4 regions of the Nitrincola sp. genome follow, and region 1 is predicted to be linked to each of the others. Evidence: predicted binding sites of a transcription regulator. Region 1 holds the regulator's gene; each other region holds the start of a gene.
The links. The regulator sigma-54, encoded in region 1, starts transcription at its own class of promoters, with help from an activator protein. The targets are predictions, from matches to a motif close to TGGCACNNNNNTTGCTNT.

Region 1 (5,135 bases):
CCGTGTTTAAAGCCAAAAGACTCAAACAGCAGCGATAGCGATTGTTCTCGCCTGTTGGTAATTCGCAGTTTAATACGATCACGTAACTCATACAGCGTCAGCCGTGTAGTATCAATCCGCATGTCTGCCAGGGTGGCGATGGGTTCGAGTAAAACCCGTTCGTATTCGATCGCTTCATGTAATCCAGAATGCGTATCCGTGAGCGGATGCTTGCGTCGGGTTGCACTGAAACGTTTCAGCAGCGTCGATTCCGATGCGTCCAGGTAGATTACTTCACAACTCAGGTCATTGAACTGTTTGAGCTGTTCAAGTAACGCTGGAAAACGTTCCAGGTTGCTGGTCAGGTTTCGGGCGTCAATGCTGACAGCTATCCTGGAAGGATTTCCTGTGGCCTCGGTCATTTGCTTGATCAGCTCAGGTAATAGCATGGCTGGAAGATTGTCAATGCAATAAAAACCAGCATCTTCAAGTGCTTGCAGCGCCGTAGTTTTACCTGAACCGGATCGACCACTCAAAATGACCAGCTTCACAGCTTAGCTTCCTTGCCCGGCAGCGTTCATAAAACGACTGAACAGCGTGACGGCATCAGTAGCACCTCGCAGTGCTTCACGTATCTCTGACTGACTGAAGAGCTCGGCTAGACCAGCGAGTGTTTGTAAATGCTCTGTAGCCGCATCTTCAGGGACCAATAGGCAGCAGAGAAGGTCGACAGGACGGTTGTCTATCGCATCAAAATCAATAGGTTCTTTCAAGGTGATTAAAAGTGCGAGAGCTCTATTACAGCCAGCCAGACGACAGTGTGGGATCGCCACACCGTCGCCGATGCCTGTACTGCCGAGGCGTTCACGATTGAGCAGGGCGCTGAAGACATCTTCAGCTTCCAGTTCATCTATTTCGGCAGCCAGTGTTTCACTGGCAATTTCTAAAACACGTTTTTTACTGACGGCATCGATATGACAGAGTGTCAGGGATTCAGTCAGTAGTTCGGATATAGGCATGTGATAGTCAATAGTTAGTGGTTATTTATGAGATTTCATTTTTTCCTTGTGCTTAATGACCTGACGATCCAATTTGTCGATCATGGCATCTATTGCAGCATACATGTCATCCTGTTCGGCTTGTGCAAATATTTCACCTCCAGCTACATGTAAGTCAGCTTCAGCTTTCTGGCGCTGCTTCTCAACACTCAGGGTCACCTGTACGTTGGTAATATTGTCGAAATGACGCTCAAGACGCACGAATTTACTGCGAACGTACTCATTTAATGCATCTGTCAGTTCTACGTGATGACCGGTTATATTGATCTGCATGGTATCTCTCCTTAGTGCCGGTACGATGAGGTCGTACTCTATAGTTAATTAAAGCAGACGCTTGCGCTCATTAGAAGGCGGAATGCTTAACGCCTCACGATATTTTGCGACGGTACGTCTTGCTACGTTGATTCCCTGCTCTTTCAGCAGTTGTGCGATCTTGTTATCGCTGAGGGGTTTGGCTGTATTTTCAGCAGAAATCAACTTTTTGATCAGCGCTCGAATCGCTGTGGATGAAGCACCTTCTCCATCGGCCGTATTAACCTGACTGGAAAAGAAATATTTAAGCTCAAAAATACCTCTGGGGGTATGAATGAATTTTTGTGTGGTAACACGGGAAATGGTGGATTCATGCATGGATACCGCTTCAGCGATATCATGCAACACCATGGGTTTCATGGCTTCATCACCTGTGTCGAGAAAGTCGCGCTGTCGCTCGACAATCTCGGTTGCCACCTTTAGTAGCGTGTCATTGCGGCTCAGCAAACTTTTCAAAAACCAGCGCGCTTCCTGCAGGTGATTTTTCAAGTAGGTATTGTCGGCACTGCTGTCAGCACGTCGGATCAAATCCGCATACTGTGAATTGATCCGCAGTTTAGGAGCGATATCTGGATTAAGGGATACGATCCACTCATCCTGGATTTTACGCACCATGACATCGGGTATGACATATTCAGATTGAGTGGAGCTGATCAATGCGCCGGGTTTGGGGTTTAACGAGCGGATCAGGTTGATGACATTATCCAGTTCAACGTCATTCAGACGCATTTTGCGCATCAGTGTTTTGTAATCATGGCTGCCTAGCAGGGGTAAAAATTCCCGGCAAAGGCGAATTGCTTGCTCACGCCATTCGATCGTTTCTGGCAGTTGCCTGATCTGTATACACAGGCATTCACTCAGATCTCGGGCGGCTACCCCCGGTGGATCAAATTGCTGAACCCGGTGGAGTACCGCCAGAATTTCATCTTCATCGGCTTCCATGAACAGTTCCGGCTGTTGTGCCTGGAACTGTTCCAGTAGCTCGGCAAGGTCGCTACGCAGGTAGCCATCCGCATCCGTGGCGTCGATAATGGCCTCTGCCACCATATAGTCCTGTTCACTCATGGGGGTCAGGTTCAACTGCCAGATCAGATGATCCTGGAGGGTGTCTTCTCGGGTATCATTGTCTTGATTAGGCCAGTCGCCTTCGGCAGCAGAGCCTGAGCCTGGGCCTTGGCTTTGGAAGGTGTCTTCCCAGTTGCTGTCAGTGGGCAAGTCATCGGGAATGGATTCATTCCAGTCAGTATCTGCCCCAGTGTCTTCGTTTGAATTGTCTGACGTTTCGCTATTGCTGTTTAGTGCAGCGGTTTCTTTATCTTCATAGGTTTGATCCACGAGCGCTTCGGTCGTGTCAGATTCATCATCACTGACTTCCAGCAACGGGTTGCTGTCCAGCGCCTGCTGGATCTCCTGTTGTAGATCCAGTGTTGACAGCTGCAGCAGGCGGATGGCTTGTTGCAGCTGTGGCGTCATCGTGAGATGTTGGCCAATCTTGAGATGTAACGCTTGCTTCATATGCCGTTAAGATCACTTATTCAGAGGCAGGGATGGTGACTAAAGCCGGAACTGGTCGCCGAGATAGGCGCTGCGAACCTGCTTGTTGCCCATTATGTCAGATGGACTGCCATCTGCAAGGATGGCGCCTTCACTGACGATGTAGGCACGTTCACAAATGTCGAGGGTCTCGCGCACATTGTGATCAGTTATCAGTATACCTATATTACGTTCCTGAAGATGCCGTATGGTCTGTTTAATATCATTTACTGATATCGGATCAACACCCGCAAAGGGTTCATCCAGCAGAATGAAGCGTGGTTCCGTGGCCAATGCACGGGCTATCTCCACGCGCCGACGCTCCCCCCCAGACAGTGCCATACCTGGGCTGTTGCGTAGATGGGTAATATGGAATTCCTGTAGCAGCTCTTCCAGTAACTGGGTGCGGTCTGATTTGGATAACTCCTTACGGGTTTCCAGAATGGCCATCAGATTGTCGCTGACACTCAGCTTTCTGAACACCGAAGCTTCCTGTGGCAGATAGCCGATGCCTTTTTTGGCGCGGCTGTGCATAGGCAATTGGGTGATATCCTGCTGTGCAAGACGAATATTGCCCTTGTCGGCATTTACCAGTCCCACGATCATATAGAAGCAGGTCGTTTTACCCGCACCATTTGGACCCAGCAGACCCACAATTTCGCCCTGGCTGATTTTCAGGGAAACGTCGCGAACAACATCACGTCCTTTATAGGACTTGGCCAGATGCAGGGCTTCCAGAGTGGTGGTCATGGCTACTGGTTGCCTTTCGGTTGAATGATCATTTGCACGCGCTGGCCATCCTGAGACTCGCTTCTGAATGCATCCACGACAGATTTATCCATGTCATAGACGATGCGATCTCCGGTGAACTCGTCGGCGTCCTGCATAACGCGAGCGTTTTCAGTAATGGTTACCGTCTGAGTGGGTACCTGGTAATCCATACGTAATCCATAGGCCTTGGTTGTAGGCTGGTTGGCACTGGCTTGCTGATGAAACTCAGCAGGGGAGCCAGTCGATAAAATTCTGGAAATACTACCGGCATTATCACGGTGCATTTCGACACGTGAACCCAGCATCAGCATGGTGCCCTGACGTATTTCAACTGATCCGGTATACACAGCGACGCCAGTGAGTTCGTTCATGCTGGCGTGATCGGCTGAGACATAGATTGGCTGCTCCTGGTCTTCAGGCAGGGCGTAAGCAGTCTGACTCAGTATCAGTAGTGCTGTGATCAGGCACAGCATTAACATTTTAGTATGTCGCATAATATCCTCTTACGTCAGACAGCAGGTCTATACGGTGTTCTTTTAGCCACGCCTGCATGCCGATAGCATCGGTACGGTTGGTTCCCTGTTGAATCTGAACGGGAGCATCGGTTTCGGCATAATCATCCGGTGGCAGTAATGTCATGACTGATGTCGTCAGTACCCAAGGTGTTTCTGCAGCCGAATTATCAATAACCCTGACGTTTCCTGCAAGTTCAATCTTGCTTTCATCGTCTGGCATGCTGCCGAGGTCGGACGAAATCTGTGTATCGCCACGTCCATCGCGAGGCAGTGTAATCAATGGGCTGTTCAGTGTGATCAGCTCCGGTGCCGGGAAATGCTGCAAATGGGGTGACTGGACGATGCGTGAGAGTTGTCCGTTTTCATCGAATACACTGATGTACGCATCGCGGATAAAAAAGTCCACTCGATCTGGATTATCCGGGTCACCTGAAACGGTTTCACCAGGACTGCCAAAAATGCCCCAGTACACCAGCGCGGCCAGTAGTATTGCCAGACCGGTTATCAGTTTCAGGCGGGCGGCACTAAACATCAGCGAAATTCCTCAATCAGACCGGTCAGTTTACCCTGAGCTGATAACAGTACTTCGCAGAATTCCCGTGCCGCTCCATGACCGCCTTGGCGGGAGGTACACCAATCGGCTTCCTGGCAGACTACCGGATGACCATTGGGAACAGAGACACCAAAAGCGACCGTAATGATGGCCGCCAGGTCCGGCAGATCATCGCCAATATAGGCGGTAGTGGTTGCGCTGTCTCCACTTTCTAACCAGATTTCTTCCAGAGCTGTCAGCTTGTCTTCACGCCCCTGTATCAGCCAGTCAACGCCGAGTGCTTTGGCGCGCATGCTCACTTGTGATGAGCTGCGTCCGGTGATAATGGCTGTCTTGATGCCGGCTTTCTGCAGCAGCTTTATCCCCAGGCCGTCCAGCGTATTGAAGGCTTTTACTTCCTGACCATCGGGTAAA
Region 2 (5,135 bases), on a different contig from region 1:
ATCCAGTGTGTGCGGGTATTCACCGGTAATGGCCTCAGGGGGGATGCTCACCTTGCCCTGGGTATGTCCCTGTGCCCAGAAACGCGCTAAGCGTCTGGCTTCAGCTTCATTGGCATTCACCGGGAAGCTTTCATAATTACGCCCTGCCGGGTGAGATACATGGTAGGTGCAGCCTCCCAGAGAGTGTTGATTCCAGCTGTCAATCAGGTCAAATACCAGGGGTGCGTGAACGGGAATCATTGGGTGCAGGGCCGAAGGTGGCTGCCAGGCACGGTAACGTACACCGGCTACCGCTTCTGAGTTAACGCCGGTGGGTTGTAGCGGAACACGCCTGCCGTTACAGGTCAGAATATGGCGTGCCGGATTAAAGCCAAAGACTTTTACCTGCAAGCGCTCAACAGATGAATCGACATAGCGTGCGGTGCCACCGCCACTGACCTCTTCTCCAAGCACATGCCAGGGCTCAATGGCCTGGCGTAATTCGATTTTGACTTGATCGTAGATGACTTCACCGTATTGCGGGAAACGAAACTCCAGGAAGGCGGCAAACCATTCAGGATTAAAATCAAATCCGTGATTGCGTAGATCATCCAGAACATCCAGCAGGTCGGTCCAGAGGTGGTGTGGCAACATCCAGCGATCATGCAGCTCGGTTCCCCAGCGCACTAATTTTTTGCGGTAGGGGTCACGGGTAAAACGTGCTACGAGTGCCCGGATCAACAATTGCTGCATCAGACTCATGCGTGCATGCGGTGGCATTTCAAAACCACGTAACTCCAGTAGCCCGAGACGGCCGGTCGGGCTGTCAGGTGAATAGAGCTTGTCGATGCAGAATTCAGCGCGGTGGGTGTTGCCGGTGATATCCGTGAGCAGATTACGAAGTAAACGGTCAACTATCCAGGGTTGAGGCACCTCACCCGGCGGCATTTGCTGAAAGGCAATTTCCAGCTCATAGAGGGCTTCATGGCGTGCTTCATCAATTCTGGGTGCCTGGCTGGTAGGCCCCAGAAACATGCCAGCAAACAGGAAGGACAGACTTGGGTGGTGCTGCCAGTAAGTAATCATGCTTGTCAGCAGAGCCGGACGTCGCAAGAAGGGAGAATCGGCTGGTGTGGCACCACCCAGGGTGACATGGTTACCGCCGCCTGTTCCGGTATGGCGTCCATCCAACATGAACTTTTCAGTACCCAGACGGGCCAGGCGGGCCTCTTCGTAAAGTCGGTGGGTGGAGTTGACCAGTTCACGCCAAGTGCGGGAAGGCATGATATTCACTTCGATCACACCTGGATCCGGTGTGATCATGAATTTTTCAATACGCGGGTCAGCTGGTGGTGGATAGCCTTCCAGGCAGACAGGCAGCTCCAGTTCAGCGGCAGTATGTTCTATCTGTACCAGTAGTTCCAAATAGTGTTCCAACTCCGCCAGTGGCGGCATAAACACAAATAATTTGCCTTCACGAGGCTCAACACAGAGGGCTGTATGGATGATTCTGCTCTCGTCAGCATCAGGGTGCTGCTCTTGGCGTAACTGTGCCTCAGGGCGCTCCAGGGTGGGCTCCTGGTGCAGCCAGGCACTGTAGCGGCTGGCAATTTCACCATGTAGATCCGGTAATGGTGGCTTGACCTCAAATAAAGAGGCTGGGTGGTGCTGTTCTTCCTGTCCGGCCAATGGCAGCTCGCTCAACGGCAGACGATAGCCCATCGGAGAATCCCCAGGAATCAGATAAAGTTGTCGACGTCGGACCGGCCAGTCTCCTGAACGCCAGCGGTTCTGTTTAAGATCACGTCCAAGGGGCAGGGTGAAGCCAGTGATTTTATCCACGCCTTGCTCAAGCAGGGTGGCTAGTCGACGGCGGTTTTCATCACTCTTTAGATCTTCTTTACTGAGATCAATGTCCACAGGCTGTTTACGTTCCAGCCACAGATAATAGTAGGCATCCTCATAGCAGGGGATCAAATGCTGCGGCTTCAGCCCGAGACGTGTTGTCAGGGCTGTGGCGAATTGACGGGCATCCTGAGCATCCAGACGATAATTTTTGTGGATGTCGGCCAGCCAGCGATCTTCCTTCCATATGGGCTTGCCATCCCGACGCCAATAACAGGCCAGGGCCCAGCGCGGAAGTGACTCACCAGGGTACCACTTGCCTTGCTGATAGTGGATTAGGCCGTTGGGAGCAAAGTGGGGCCGTAATCGCTGCAACAAAATTTCAGCTAAGCGGCGTTTATTCGGCCCTTGTGCGGCAATGGTCCACTCCTCTGCATCCATATCATCGATAGAGACAAAGGTGGGCTCGCCGCCCATAGTTAGGCGCAAATCTTCCTGTTCCAGTATCTGGTCAACACGTTCGCCTAGTTGGTCTATCGCTTGCCACTGATCATCCGTGTAGGGTTTGGTAACACGTGGATCTTCATGGATACGGGTGACTTCCATGGCAAAGTCAAAGGTCACCTTGCAGGGTTCCGATGTGCCGGTGATGGGTGCTGCGCTGGAAGGAGAGGGGGTGGCGGCCAGAGGAATATGCCCTTCCCCAGCCAACATGCCAGACGTTGGATCAAGGCCTATCCATCCAGCACCTGGGATGTACACTTCGGTCCAGGCATGCAGGTCGGTAAAGTCGGTGTCAGTTCCTGATGGGCCATCCAGTGCTTTGAGGTCGGCTTTCAACTGAATTAAATAGCCGGAAACAAAACGAGCGGCGAGTCCGAGGTGGCGTAAAATCTGGACCATCAGCCAAGCTGAATCACGGCAGGATCCCAGCGCCTTCTGCAAGGTTTCTTCAGCCGTTTGTACGCCTGGTTCCAAACGGATGGTGTATTCAATATCTGCTGCCAGCTTCTGATTTAATCCGACCAGAAAATCCACGACAGCGGCAGGTTCGGTTGAAGTCTGTTTGACCCATTGGGTTAACAAAGGGCCTGATTCGGTAATCTCTAAGTAAGGGCTAAGCTCTTTACACAGTTCTTCAGGGTAGCTGAAGGGAAATAAATCGGCGTAATCTTCCAGAAAAAAATCGAACGGATTGATCACTGTCATGGGCGCAATCAGTTCTATATCCACTTGAAGGCGGCGGATTTTTTCTGGAAAAACCAGTCTGGCTGAATGGTTGCCGAAGGGGTCCTGTTGCCAGTTAATAAAATACTCACCACCAGACACCTTGAGTGAATAGGCGTCGATCGGTGTGCGGCAATGAGGCGCAGGGCGCAGCCTGATCAAGTGTGGTGATAGGTGCACCGGTTTATCAAAGTCATATCGGGTGGTGTGCTTCAGTGCAACGCGAATCGTCATGATCTCTTACCCTGCTGAAAAGATAGGCTTTCAGAATCTATGATGGTTCATCAGCAACAGATATGCCAGATATAACCTACCTGGTCATTAATAAGCTATACCTAAGAGACAATCAGGCTTAGGCTGAGGCTGGTATGCGGAAACCAAGCATGGCAAACGCTCCATTTGGTTGCATTTTGTGCACTATTTAAGTGCAATTGGCGCCTTTTAAGTGCATGGCGGCTTAGCTGGATCTATTCACTTCAGAGTATAGGGCCTGATACCACTGAGCTGGTACAGCAATTGCAAATAAAACTCTATCGGTATGATGACAACAATGGATAACACGCTATGACGAAAGTGAACTGGCAAGATTATGCGTGCAAAGATTTTTACGATGAGTTGATTGCGGCGCCTGGACAGCCTAGAGCCGAAGCACGCATGTTGTGTGATTACTTTGAGAAGCTAGCATCGGCAGAATTGACAGAGCACCGGCATGCCGTTGATGTGGCCATACAAACCATGGGTATCACCTTTACGGTGTATACCGAAGGCAGCATGATAGACCGCGCCTGGCCTTTTGATCCGGTGCCACGCATTATTCCCCGCACAGAATGGGAGAAAACGGCTGCTGGTCTGCGTCAGCGGGTAGAGGCACTGAACTTGTTTATTCATGATCTTTACCATGATCAGCGCATTATAAAGGATGGTGTTCTCCCGGCCGAAGTATTGGCTCAGTCAGTGAATTTCAGACCCCAGTGTGTGGGTATTTCGCCACCGCATAATGTCTGGGCACATATCTGTGGCTCAGATCTGGTCCGAGACAGCGACGGTACGCTCTATGTTCTGGAAGACAACCTGCGGGTGCCTTCTGGCGTGTCTTACATGCTGGAAAACCGCAACGTTATTAAACGGGTATTACCTGAAATGTTTGCCACTGGGCGTATCCAGCCGGTAGATGATTATACCGATCAGCTGTTTGATATGCTGGCGGCTATGTCGCCGCGCCCCGGTGATGAGCCGCAGATAGTGATTTTGACACCTGGCATCTACAACTCGGCCTACTATGAGCACTCCTACCTGGCACAGCAGATGGGGGTCGAGCTGGTCGAGGGTTCCGATCTGCTGGTCAGTGATGATGACTATGTTTACATGAAAACGGTTGATGGCCTGCAGCAGGTGGATGTTATATACCGCCGCATCGATGATATGTTCCTCGATCCAGAGGTTTTCAATCCTGAATCCACCTTAGGTGTGCCCGGGCTGATGCGGGCCTGGCGGGCTGGCAAGGTGGCCCTGGCCAATGCGCCGGGTGCTGGTGTGGCTGATGATAAAATTGTGTATGCCTTCGTGCCACAAATTATTCGTTATTATCTGGATCAGGAACCCTTATTGCCTAACGTGCCCAGTTATCTGTGCATGATTGAAAAAGACCGGGAATATGTCCTTAATAATCTGGATAAACTGGTGGTGAAACCCGCCAATGAGTCGGGAGGTTATGGCATGCTGATCGGTCCACATGCCAGCAAACGTGAACGCAAAGCCTTTGCCGAATTGATCAAGGCTGATCCGCGTAACTACATGGCGCAACCCACCTTAAAACTGTCAACGGCACCGACACTCTGCGGGAATGCCATGGAACCCCGTCATATCGATTTGCGTCCCTTTATCCTGTCTGGCGGTGATTCGACTTATGTGACCATGGGTGGATTGACCCGTGTTGCTATGACCAAAGGGTCGCTGGTGGTGAATTCGTCGCAGGGGGGTGGCAGTAAAGACACCTGGGTTGTTGATGTGAGAGAGGGTTAAGCCATGTTATCTAGAGTTGCAGAAAATGTGTATTGGTTAGCCCGTTACCTTGAGCGTGCAGA
Region 3 (5,135 bases), on a different contig from region 1:
TCGTCATCATCCTCATCGGCTTCCATACCTAGTTCTTTGATCTTACGGGTAAGGGTATTACGCCCCCAGCCTAACAACTCCGCCGCATCCCGCTTACGCCCTGCGGTATGCTTCAGCGCGATCTCTATCATTGCCTGCTCGAACATTGGCAAGGCTTCATTGAGAATGGATTTGCGACCACGACTCAACTGTTGATCAGCCCAGCTACGTAACAACTGATCCCAACTGCCGCCAACAGGTTGACTGATTTCTGGTCGATCAAGTAGCTCTGGGGGTAAATCGGAGATCAACACCTCCCGACCTGAAGCCATTACTGTCAACCAGCGGCAGGTATTCTCCAATTGCCTGACATTGCCCGGCCAGGGTAGATCGCAAATAAACTCTTCTGTATCCAACTTGAGGGTTTTCGGCTCCACACTCAGCTCTTCAGCAGAACGCGCCAGAAAATAACGGGCCAATCTGGGAATATCTTCACGCCGCTGTGACAATCTGGGAATATGAATACGGATGACATTCAGACGGTGGAATAAATCTTCGCGAAAGCGTCCCTCCTGCACCAGGGTTTCCAAGTTCTGATGGGTCGCCGCAATAATGCGCACATCCACCTTCACCGGGGTGTGACCACCTACACGATAAAACTCACCATCGGCCAACACGCGCAGCAACCGCGTTTGTGTATCAGCCGGCATGTCGCCGATTTCATCCAGAAACAAGGTACCGCCATCCGCCTGCTCAAAGCGCCCCCGACGAGCGGCAGCAGCACCTGTAAAAGCGCCTTTTTCATGGCCAAACAACTCAGACTCAATCAAATCCTTGGGAATGGCCGCCATATTGAGAGGAATAAACGGATGCGCCACCCGTGGACTGTGCCGATGCAGTGCATGTGCCACCAATTCTTTGCCCGTGCCTGAGTCGCCATTGATCAACACGGTTATATTGGATTGCGACAGGCGACCGATGGCACGAAACACTTCCTGCATAGCCGGCGCTTCACCAATGATCTCGGCAGTATCGGCTTCGATGAGATCAGGTGATTTTTCACGCCGTTCATGCGCGTGCTCTACAGCTCTCGCAACCAGCGCAACGGCATCATCCACATCGAAGGGTTTAGGCAGGTATTCAAATGCGCCGCCACGGTATGACGCTACGGCACTATCCAGATCGGAATGCGCGGTCATGATAATAATGGGCAGATCCGGATAGTCAACATGGATACGCTCCAGCATTTCCAATCCATCCATTCCCGGCATACGGATATCACTGATAATGGCATCCGGCTGTTCCAGCGAAAGCTTTTTCAGCAACTGATCTGCACTTTCAAAAATAGCGGTCTTCAGACCCGCGGAACTTAAGGCCTTATCCAGCACCCAGCGTATCGAACGGTCATCATCAACCACCCAGACATTACCGCTTGTATTCATGATTCTGCTCCAGTGGTATTAGTAAGTGAAATCGTGTCTGACCCGGCTCGGTGGTGCACTCTATCAATCCACGGTGTCGATTGATGATAGCTTGAGCAATGGACAAGCCCAGGCCGGAACCTTCCGCACGCCCAGTAACCATCGGGTAAAAGATCGTCGAAGCCAGCTCTTCAGGAATGCCCGGACCGTTATCAATTATTTCAATCGAACACACCAGTCGGTGTCTTTCAGTACCCAGCGTCATCTGACGCAACGCCCGAGTTTTAATGGTAATGGATGGATTTTCAGTAGCCGATTCATGCAGCGCTTGCATGGCGTTACGGACAATATTCAGAATGGCCTGAATCAGTTGCTCTTTGTCCCCAGAAAACTCTGGAATGCTCGGGTCATAATCCCGCGTCAAACTGATTTTCTCTTCAGATTCAGCTCTGACCAAGTGACAGACGCGCTCCAGAATGGCATGAATATTAACCATTTCCAGATGGGGCAACTTATGTGGGCCTAATAAACGATCCACCAGGTTGCGCAAGCGATCCGCCTCATCAATGATCACACGGGTATAATCATGCAGCTCGACATCCGTCAACTCACGTTCGAGCAACTGTGCCGCACCGCGAATGCCACCTAAGGGATTTTTAATTTCATGCGCAAGACCTCTGACCAATGAACGCGCTGTTGCATGTCGAGATAACAGCTCCTCTTCACGCTCAATACGCAACAAACGGTCTCTTGCCTGAACTTCTAAAAGCAATCCCAACGTGGGTGATAAATTAACACTGTAGTCGATTAATAACTCTTGGCCCATTGCGTTCATCAGACGCGCTTCGCGTTTACTGTATGGATGCAACGATGTTAAGGCATCACGCATCAACTCCAGATCTTCCTCGCTGAACACCAGCCACTCATACACAGCCTTACCTTTTAAGCGGCGTATGGATGCCTGCAACAGCATTTCTGCCGCTGGGTTCATATAGGTTATAAATAACTGATTATCTAGCAGAATCACTGAGGTTGTCAGGTTATCCAGTATCTGCTGATGAATCGATTTTATTGCCATTTAACATCTCCTCTTGCATTGTTATAGCAAGAAAGGTGCCACTTAAATGCCCCTTCACGATCCAAATAAGTGCAGTGGATACGGGTTTCTCATCCATATTAGCCTTATACAGCTTATACTTAACGCACCAATTCTGTGCGCTTGCTATTTATTAGTACAGAGATTTGCGTTAAGAGAGCGCATAAAAAAAGCCTCCGTCAGGAGGCTTTTTTAGCTGGGTTAAACCTTGCTAGTCTTAAACAGAGTAGTAAAGGTCAAACTCAACAGGGTGTGTTGTCATGTTAACGCGCTCAACTTCGGCACGTTTCAGCTTGATGTAGGCATCCAGCATATCTTTAGAGAACACGCCACCTTTAGTCAGGAACTCATGATCAGCTTCCAGGTTATCCAGGGCTTCAGTCAAGCTGGATACCACAGTTGGGATCAGCTTGGCTTCTTCTGGTGGCAGGTCATACAGATCTTTATCTGCAGGATCACCAGGGTGGATCTTGTTCTGAATACCGTCGATACCCGCCATCAACAAGGCTGCAAAGCACAAGTAAGGGTTGGCAGCTGGATCAGGGAAGCGAGCTTCCACACGACGTGCCTTAGGTGTAGTGGTATAAGGAATACGCAAAGAGGCAGAGCGGTTACGTGCTGAGTAAGCCAACATAACCGGTGCTTCGAATCCAGGAACCAAACGCTTGTAGGAGTTAGTTGATGGATTACACAGTGCATTCAACGCTTTAGCGTGTTTGATGATACCGCCGATGTAGTAAAGCGCCGTTTCACTCAAACCACCGTAGCCGTCACCCGCGAAGATGTTCTTGCCATCTTTGTTCATAGACAGGTGAACGTGCATACCTGAACCATTATCACCTACCAGCGGCTTAGGCATGAAGGTAGCGGTTTTGCCATAAGCGTGCGCAACATTGTGTACGCAGTACTTCAGGATCTGAACTTCGTCGGCTTTTTTAACCAGAGTGTTACCACGCACGCCGATTTCGCACTGACCCGCTGTAGCCACTTCATGGTGGTGAACTTCGATGGTCAGACCCATAGCTTCCATAGCATCACACATCGCTGCACGCAGATCATGCAGAGAGTCGATTGGGGGTACTGGGAAGTAACCGCCTTTCACGCGTGGACGGTGACCGGTGTTACCACCTTCAATCTTATGGCTGGATGCCCAAGAGGCTTCTTCAGAGCTGATAGTATAGCCACAGCCACCGATATCGGCATGCCAGTTAACTTCATCAAACACGAAGAATTCAGGCTCTGGGCCAAGCATCGCTGTATCAGCAATACCGGTAGATGCCAGATACTGTTCTGCACGCAGCGCGACAGAGCGAGGATCACGGTCATAGCCCTGACCCGTGGCTGGCTCGACTATGTTACAACGCACAATAATAGTCGGTGCTTCAGTAAAAGGATCCAGTACGGATGCAGAATCATCCGGCATCAGAATCATGTCAGATTCATTAATACCCTTCCATCCGGAGATAGAGGAGCCATCAAACATCTTACCTTCTTCGAAGAAGGAATCACCCATATCAGAAACAGGGATGGTTACGTGCTGTTCTTTACCTTTAAAATCAGTAAAGCGCATATCAACCCATTTCGCATTGTGTTCTTTAATCAGATTCAGAGTATTCTCTGACATAGGACTCTCCTACCTTTTGATCTAGATGAATTTGCCGAAAGCCGGATCCGCCGGAGTTCTATCCGGCACGACTGCTTGATAATTCTAAAGCAATCCTTGTGCCATTTCGTCAGAGCCACTATTTACGGCGGGAGCGGTGAAAACGCCCCATCCACAAAACATCTTTTTGCACTAATATGGTGCTCATTAACATCAAAAGGCACGATATTGGTGCGCAAAGGCAATTGGAGTTCTGATAGTGTGCACTGACTTGTTAATACTACGCCAAAGCGTGAAATCTTGCGCTATCGCAGTGCACCATTTTGAAAATAAACACTGCACAAACTTTCATCGATTGTTCGGCGTTACTGGCGTATAATGCTGCGCTTTACAAAGAAACCTGGAACACACCTGTGATCGAAGACCTCAGAAACATTGCCATCATCGCGCACGTCGACCATGGCAAAACCACACTAGTGGACAAGCTAATGCAGCAGTCAGGCACTCTGACTCGTCGCGATGAAAGTGCAGAACGCATCATGGACTCCAATGACCAGGAGCGTGAGCGTGGCATTACCATTTTGGCCAAAAATACGGCTATCAAGTGGAATGACTACCGTATCAACATCGTAGACACACCGGGACACGCCGACTTTGGTGGTGAAGTTGAACGGGTACTCTCCATGGTAGACTCCGTTCTGCTACTGGTAGATGCGGTTGATGGTCCTATGCCTCAGACCCGCTTCGTAACCCAGAAAGCCTTTGCTCAAGGTCTGAACCCGATCGTTGTCATCAATAAAGTAGACCGTCCTGGTGCCCGACCTGATTGGGTTATGGATCAGGTATTTGATCTGTTTGACAACCTGGGTGCTACGGATGAACAGCTCGACTTCCCGGTTGTATATGCTTCAGCCCTGAATGGCATCGCTGGCCTGGACCATGAAAACATGGCCGAGGATATGACGCCGCTGTTTGAAGCCATTATCAAGCATGTACATCCACCTCGCGTAGATCCTGACGGTCCATTGCAGATGCA
Region 4 (5,135 bases), on a different contig from region 1:
AACATAGGCCGGTAATGCACAGGCTGCGGTGTCGGGATGGAGGCATTGGGATCACCCATCGGGGCCATGGCGATAAAGCCGCCTTTGAGGATCAGGCTGGGTTTGGTGCCGAAAAAGGCAGGTCTCCACAGCACCAGATCGGCGAGTTTACCCGCCTCAATCGAGCCGACTTCATGGCTGATGCCATGGGTGATAGCCGGGTTGATGGTGTATTTAGCGATATAGCGCTTAATGCGGAAGTTGTCGTTTTCGCCAGTATCTTCAGGCAGTGCCCCACGTTGCACTCTCATTTTGTGGGCAGTTTGCCAGGTGCGCATAATCACTTCACCGACTCGGCCCATGGCTTGAGAATCGGAGGAGATCATCGAAAAAGCGCCCAGATCATGCAGGATATCTTCAGAAGCGATGGTTTCACGACGGATGCGAGATTCAGCAAAGGCAACATCTTCAGCAATGGAGGGATCCAGATGGTGGCAGACCATCAGCATATCCAGATGCTCGTCTACGGTATTCACCGTATAAGGACGGGTGGGGTTGGTAGAGGAGGGCAGTACATTGCTTTCGCCACAGGCCTTGATGATATCGGGCGCATGGCCACCCCCGGCCCCTTCGGTGTGATAGGTGTGAATCACCCGACCGTTGATCGCGGCGAGGGTCGACTCAACAAAACCGGATTCATTCAGGGTGTCGGTATGAATGGCGACCTGAATATCCATTTCATCAGCCACGCTAAGGCAGCAGTCTATGGCTGCAGGTGTGGTACCCCAGTCTTCATGCAGTTTAAGCCCCATGGCACCGGCCAGAATCTGCTCACGCAACCCTTCCGGTAAGCTGGCATTACCCTTGCCCATAAACCCGAGGTTCATCGGAAATTCATCGGCTGCTTCGAGCATGCGATGAATATTCCAGGGGCCGGGTGTGCATGTTGTGGCATTGGTGCCGGTAGCAGGACCGGTTCCACCACCGAGCATGGTGGTAACACCGGAGCAGAGCGCTTCTTCGATCTGTTGCGGGCAAATAAAATGAATATGTGCGTCGATACCACCGGCGGTGAGAATCTGACCTTCGCCGGCAATGACCTCAGTGCCTGGACCAATGACGATATCCACCCCGGGCTGAGTGTCAGGGTTGCCAGCTTTACCGATATGCAGAATACGACCTTCTTTAATACCCACATCGGCTTTAATAATGCCCCAGTGATCGACTATCAGTGCATTGGTAATCACCAGATCAGCGGTTTTGGCGCTGGGACACTGAGCCTGACCCATACCATCACGGATCACCTTGCCGCCACCAAACTTAACTTCATCACCGTAGATCGTCAGGTCGTCTTCAACTTCCAGCCAGAGTTCGGTATCGGCCAGGCGTAGGCGGTCCCCCTTGGTGGGACCAAACATTTCGGCGTAGGCCTGTCGTGAAATCGTTGCCATGTGCTGCTCCTGACTTGGTTATAGATCGCCCTGGATTTTACCCTGAAAGCCGAACACTCTTCGCTGACCGGCATAAGCCACCAGTTCCACGGTACGGCTCTGTCCCGGCTCAAAACGAACCGCTGTGCCAGCGGCGATATTGAGTCGAAAACCACGTGTACTTTCGCGATCAAATACCAAGGCGTTATTGGCTTCATAAAAGTGATAGTGTGAGCCAATTTGAACAGGTCGATCACCTGTATTAGCTACGCTTACCTTGCGCGTCTCGCGGCCCGCATTTAGCTCAATATCACCTTCAGCAACTTTCATTTCTCCAGGAATCATGTCATCTCCTTTAAACGATGGGGTCGTGAATGGTGACCAGCTTGGTGCCATCCGGAAAGGTTGCTTCAATCTGCACTTCTGGCAGCATATCGGGAATGCCATCCATTACGTCATCACTGGTTAGCAGGGTTCGACCGAAGTCCATCAGTTCAGCGACAGTACGCCCATCCCGTGCACCTTCCATAATGGCGGCACTGATATAGGCAACAGACTCGGGGTAGTTGAGCTTTACACCGCGTTCTTTACGTCGCTCGGCGACCAGCGCGGCGGTAAACAGTAAAAGCTTATCTTTTTCGCGGGGTGACAGTTCCATAATCAGCACTCTCTTGTTGGAGTGGCGTCTAACTCGTTGGCGCCAATAAATGCAAGTGTTTGACTTGTTTTGTCTGGGTTTTGCAAAGAGTGTGCCACGGTGAAGAGAACCGCAGTTGGGAGGTGTTTCTGAGGGCTTTGCCCGGTTGCCGTGCGTGGGCGTGTATTTATTTGGTGCGCAAGATGGTTTTATGCGCAAGTATGGTGCGTATCAGACCTGCTTCACGGCTTGACGAAAACAGGCAAGCAGGTCAGACATGGCATCGTCGAGCGGCACCTCATCACGCCAGCACATACCCACAGAGCCTTGTTCACCTTGTAACTCTATATCCAGTGCTGTAATCAGACCACGCTCATGGAAATGCCTGGCTACACGCTCAGAGACTATCGATAACATATCACTGAACTGCAGTAACCACAGGTTACCGACCTGGGAGGTGGATTCGATACGATAAGGGGGCGGTTTTTGTCCAGCCGTAGTTAAGGAAATGTCCAGCTTGCTACGAATGGGTGTACCACTTGGCCAGACTATCCAGTCATAGTTATAGAGATCTGCCCAGCTTAGGGCGGGTTTTCCAGCCAGTGGATGATCAATTCGTGCAACGATACTGAGTGATTCTTTATAGAGCATTTCACTGAACAGGGTTGAGCGTGGTTGATAGTTATCCATTCGCCCTACAACGAGGTCAAGTTTACCCGTTTCCAGCTTTTCCAGCAGGATATTCATTGTGCCTTCCTGGATTTCAATACGGGATTCCGGATGCTTTTCTATAAACTGAATGATCGCTGCTGGCACAAAGGTGGGTGCTGTAGCGGGTGATGTGCCTATTGCCAGGGTTCTGGAACTACCTTCTTTGAGGGATGCAAGATTGATTTCTGCACGATCCATCTCATTGATGACTCGCTCAGCATGTGCAATCAGTAAGCGACCCATTGCTGTTGGCTGCAAGCCACGTGAGTGCCGGTCAAACAGTTCAGCACCTATATCGTCTTCCAGCTCCTTTAGCCATTTAGAAAGCCCAGGCTGCGTGGTGAACAGCTGTTTGGCTGTCTCACTGAGGCTGCCGGTTTCAGACAAGCTAATCAGCAACTGCAGATGGTGAATACGTAAACGGCGAGTCCAGCTCATTATTGGTATACCTAAAATAATATATCAGTATGGAATAATATCATTATTCGATATGGGTAGATTAGTCAATAATGCGCCATATGCAAAGTGCAGATAAAAGCGCAGGAGCGAAAAATGATACAACTCTACAGTTTTTTTAACAGCTCCACCTCCTACCGTGTCCGTATCGCGCTGGCACTCAAAGGGGTTGAGTATCGTTATACCGGAGTCAACATACGTGTCGGTGAACAATCATCAGACAGCTATCGTGAATTGAACCCGTCAAAGGGTGTGCCTTATTTTATTGATGAAGATGGCAATCGCTTCAGCCAGTCGTTAGCGATCATTCAGTATCTGGATGAGCGCTACCCACAGTCCCCTTTGTTACCTAAGGATAAAGTGGAAAAGGCACGCGTAATGGAATTGTCGGCAGCTATTGCCTGCGATATGCATCCCGTCAATAACCTGCGTGTACTGGGCTATTTGAGTAAGAACTTTGGCGTGAACGACCAGCAAAAATCCCAGTGGTACACACATTGGATCAATGAGGGATTTACGGCGGTAGAAACACTTTTGCAACGCTACGGATCAGGCGATTATTGCTTTGGTAATGCCCCGAGCCTGGCGGATTGCTGCCTGGTACCTCAGGTTGCCAATGCCGAGAGAATGGGCTGTGACCTCAGTGCCTATCCAAGGGTGTTGGCTGTGTACAACCACTGCCAGCAGCAGCCGGCTTTTCAACAGGCGGCGCCAAAATCACAACCGGACTTTATTGGCTAACCCTTCACCATCCGGTGTTATCAAACATTTAACAATAAGAGGTTAACAATGAACTCAACTGCAAAAAAACAAAAAGTCATTGTTGTCGGAGGCGGTATCGGTGGTCTGGCTGCAGCGATGGCGTTGACGTCTCAGGGCATCGAAGTTGAACTGCTTGAGCAGGCTGAACAGATTGCAGAAATAGGTGCAGGAATCCAGTTGGGCCCGAATGCCTATGCTGCGCTAGACGCTTTAGGTGTCGGTGAAGCGGCCCGTAATCGCTCTGTATTTACCGACCATATGACTATGATGGATGCGGTAGATGCCAAAGAAATTGGTCGCATCGATGTCGGCCCTGCGTTTCGGGAACGCTTTGGTAACCCTTATGGTGTTATCCACCGTGCTGATATTCACCTTTCGATCCTTGAGGCGGTTGAAAAACATCCGTTGATTAAGTTCCGCACGTCGACCCGTATTGGACGTTATGAAACAACCGACTCAGGTGTGGTGGTGACGGATACCCAGGGTAATCAATTTACCGCTGATGCTTTGTTGGGTGCCGATGGTGTGCGTTCTGTCGTACGTGAAACCCTGATCGGTGATGAGGCGCGAGTCACGGGCCATGTTGTCTACCGCGCCGTCGTTGATGCCTCTGAAATTCCTGAAGATATGCATGCCAATGCCCCGGTGCTTTGGGCTGGCCCACGTTGCCACCTGGTGCAGTATCCGCTGCGTGGTGGCAAGGAGTACAACATCGTTGTGACCTTCCACAGCCGCAATAAGGAAGAATGGAGCGTCACCGAGGGCAGTAAAGAAGAGGTGTTGTCCTATTTTGAAGGCATACATTCTACCCCTCGTCGTCTGCTTGATTTGCCAAAATCCTGGCGTCGCTGGGCAACGGCGGATCGCGAACCGGTCGAACACTGGGGTGAGGGTGTTGTCACCCTGTTGGGAGATGCCGCTCACCCCATGACACAGTATCTGGCACAGGGTGCGTGTATGGCACTGGAAGATGCCGTGACTCTGGGTAAGGCGATTGAAAGCTGTGATCAGGATCTGGCCAGTGCCTTCCGCCTGTATGAATCCATCCGTATCCCACGTACCGCCCGTGTGGTCTGGAGTGCCCGGGAAATGGGACGTTTGTATCATGCCAAAGGCGTTGAACGTCAGGTTCGCAATTCACTTTGGGCTGGTCGTTCACA

Region 2: ACN0R1_RS12990 (DUF2126 domain-containing protein) is a predicted target of sigma-54. The motif match lies at 3,336-3,353, and genes of this name have one in related genera.
Region 3: glnL (nitrogen regulation protein NR(II)) is a predicted target of sigma-54. The motif match lies at 2,502-2,519, and genes of this name have one in related genera.
Region 4: ureA (urease subunit gamma) is a predicted target of sigma-54. The motif match lies at 2,147-2,164, and genes of this name have one in related genera.

The regions. Positions count from the first base shown of each region.
Region 1 covers NZ_JBLXDN010000001.1:332,333-337,467, reverse strand. Annotated here, with positions in the region: gene rapZ (RNase adapter RapZ) at 1-530, opposite strand, end outside; gene ACN0R1_RS01555 (PTS sugar transporter subunit IIA) at 534-998, opposite strand; gene hpf (ribosome hibernation promoting factor) at 1,020-1,310, opposite strand; gene ACN0R1_RS01545 (RNA polymerase factor sigma-54) at 1,359-2,864, opposite strand; gene lptB (LPS export ABC transporter ATP-binding protein) at 2,904-3,632, opposite strand; gene lptA (lipopolysaccharide transport periplasmic protein LptA) at 3,635-4,147, opposite strand; gene lptC (LPS export ABC transporter periplasmic protein LptC) at 4,134-4,700, opposite strand; gene ACN0R1_RS01525 (KdsC family phosphatase) at 4,700-5,135, opposite strand, start outside.
Region 2 covers NZ_JBLXDN010000016.1:66,068-71,202, reverse strand. Annotated here, with positions in the region: gene ACN0R1_RS12990 (DUF2126 domain-containing protein) at 1-3,285, opposite strand, end outside; gene ACN0R1_RS12985 (circularly permuted type 2 ATP-grasp protein) at 3,616-5,073, shown strand; gene ACN0R1_RS12980 (alpha-E domain-containing protein) at 5,077-5,135, shown strand, end outside.
Region 3 covers NZ_JBLXDN010000016.1:55,027-60,161, forward strand. Annotated here, with positions in the region: gene glnG (nitrogen regulation protein NR(I)) at 1-1,421, opposite strand, end outside; gene glnL (nitrogen regulation protein NR(II)) at 1,405-2,478, opposite strand; gene glnA (glutamate--ammonia ligase) at 2,714-4,120, opposite strand; gene typA (translational GTPase TypA) at 4,513-5,135, shown strand, end outside.
Region 4 covers NZ_JBLXDN010000017.1:45,824-50,958, reverse strand. Annotated here, with positions in the region: gene ureC (urease subunit alpha) at 1-1,430, opposite strand, end outside; gene ACN0R1_RS13300 (urease subunit beta) at 1,449-1,754, opposite strand; gene ureA (urease subunit gamma) at 1,765-2,067, opposite strand; gene ACN0R1_RS13290 (LysR substrate-binding domain-containing protein) at 2,278-3,195, opposite strand; gene maiA (maleylacetoacetate isomerase) at 3,313-3,954, shown strand; gene ACN0R1_RS13280 (3-hydroxybenzoate 6-monooxygenase) at 4,003-5,135, shown strand, end outside.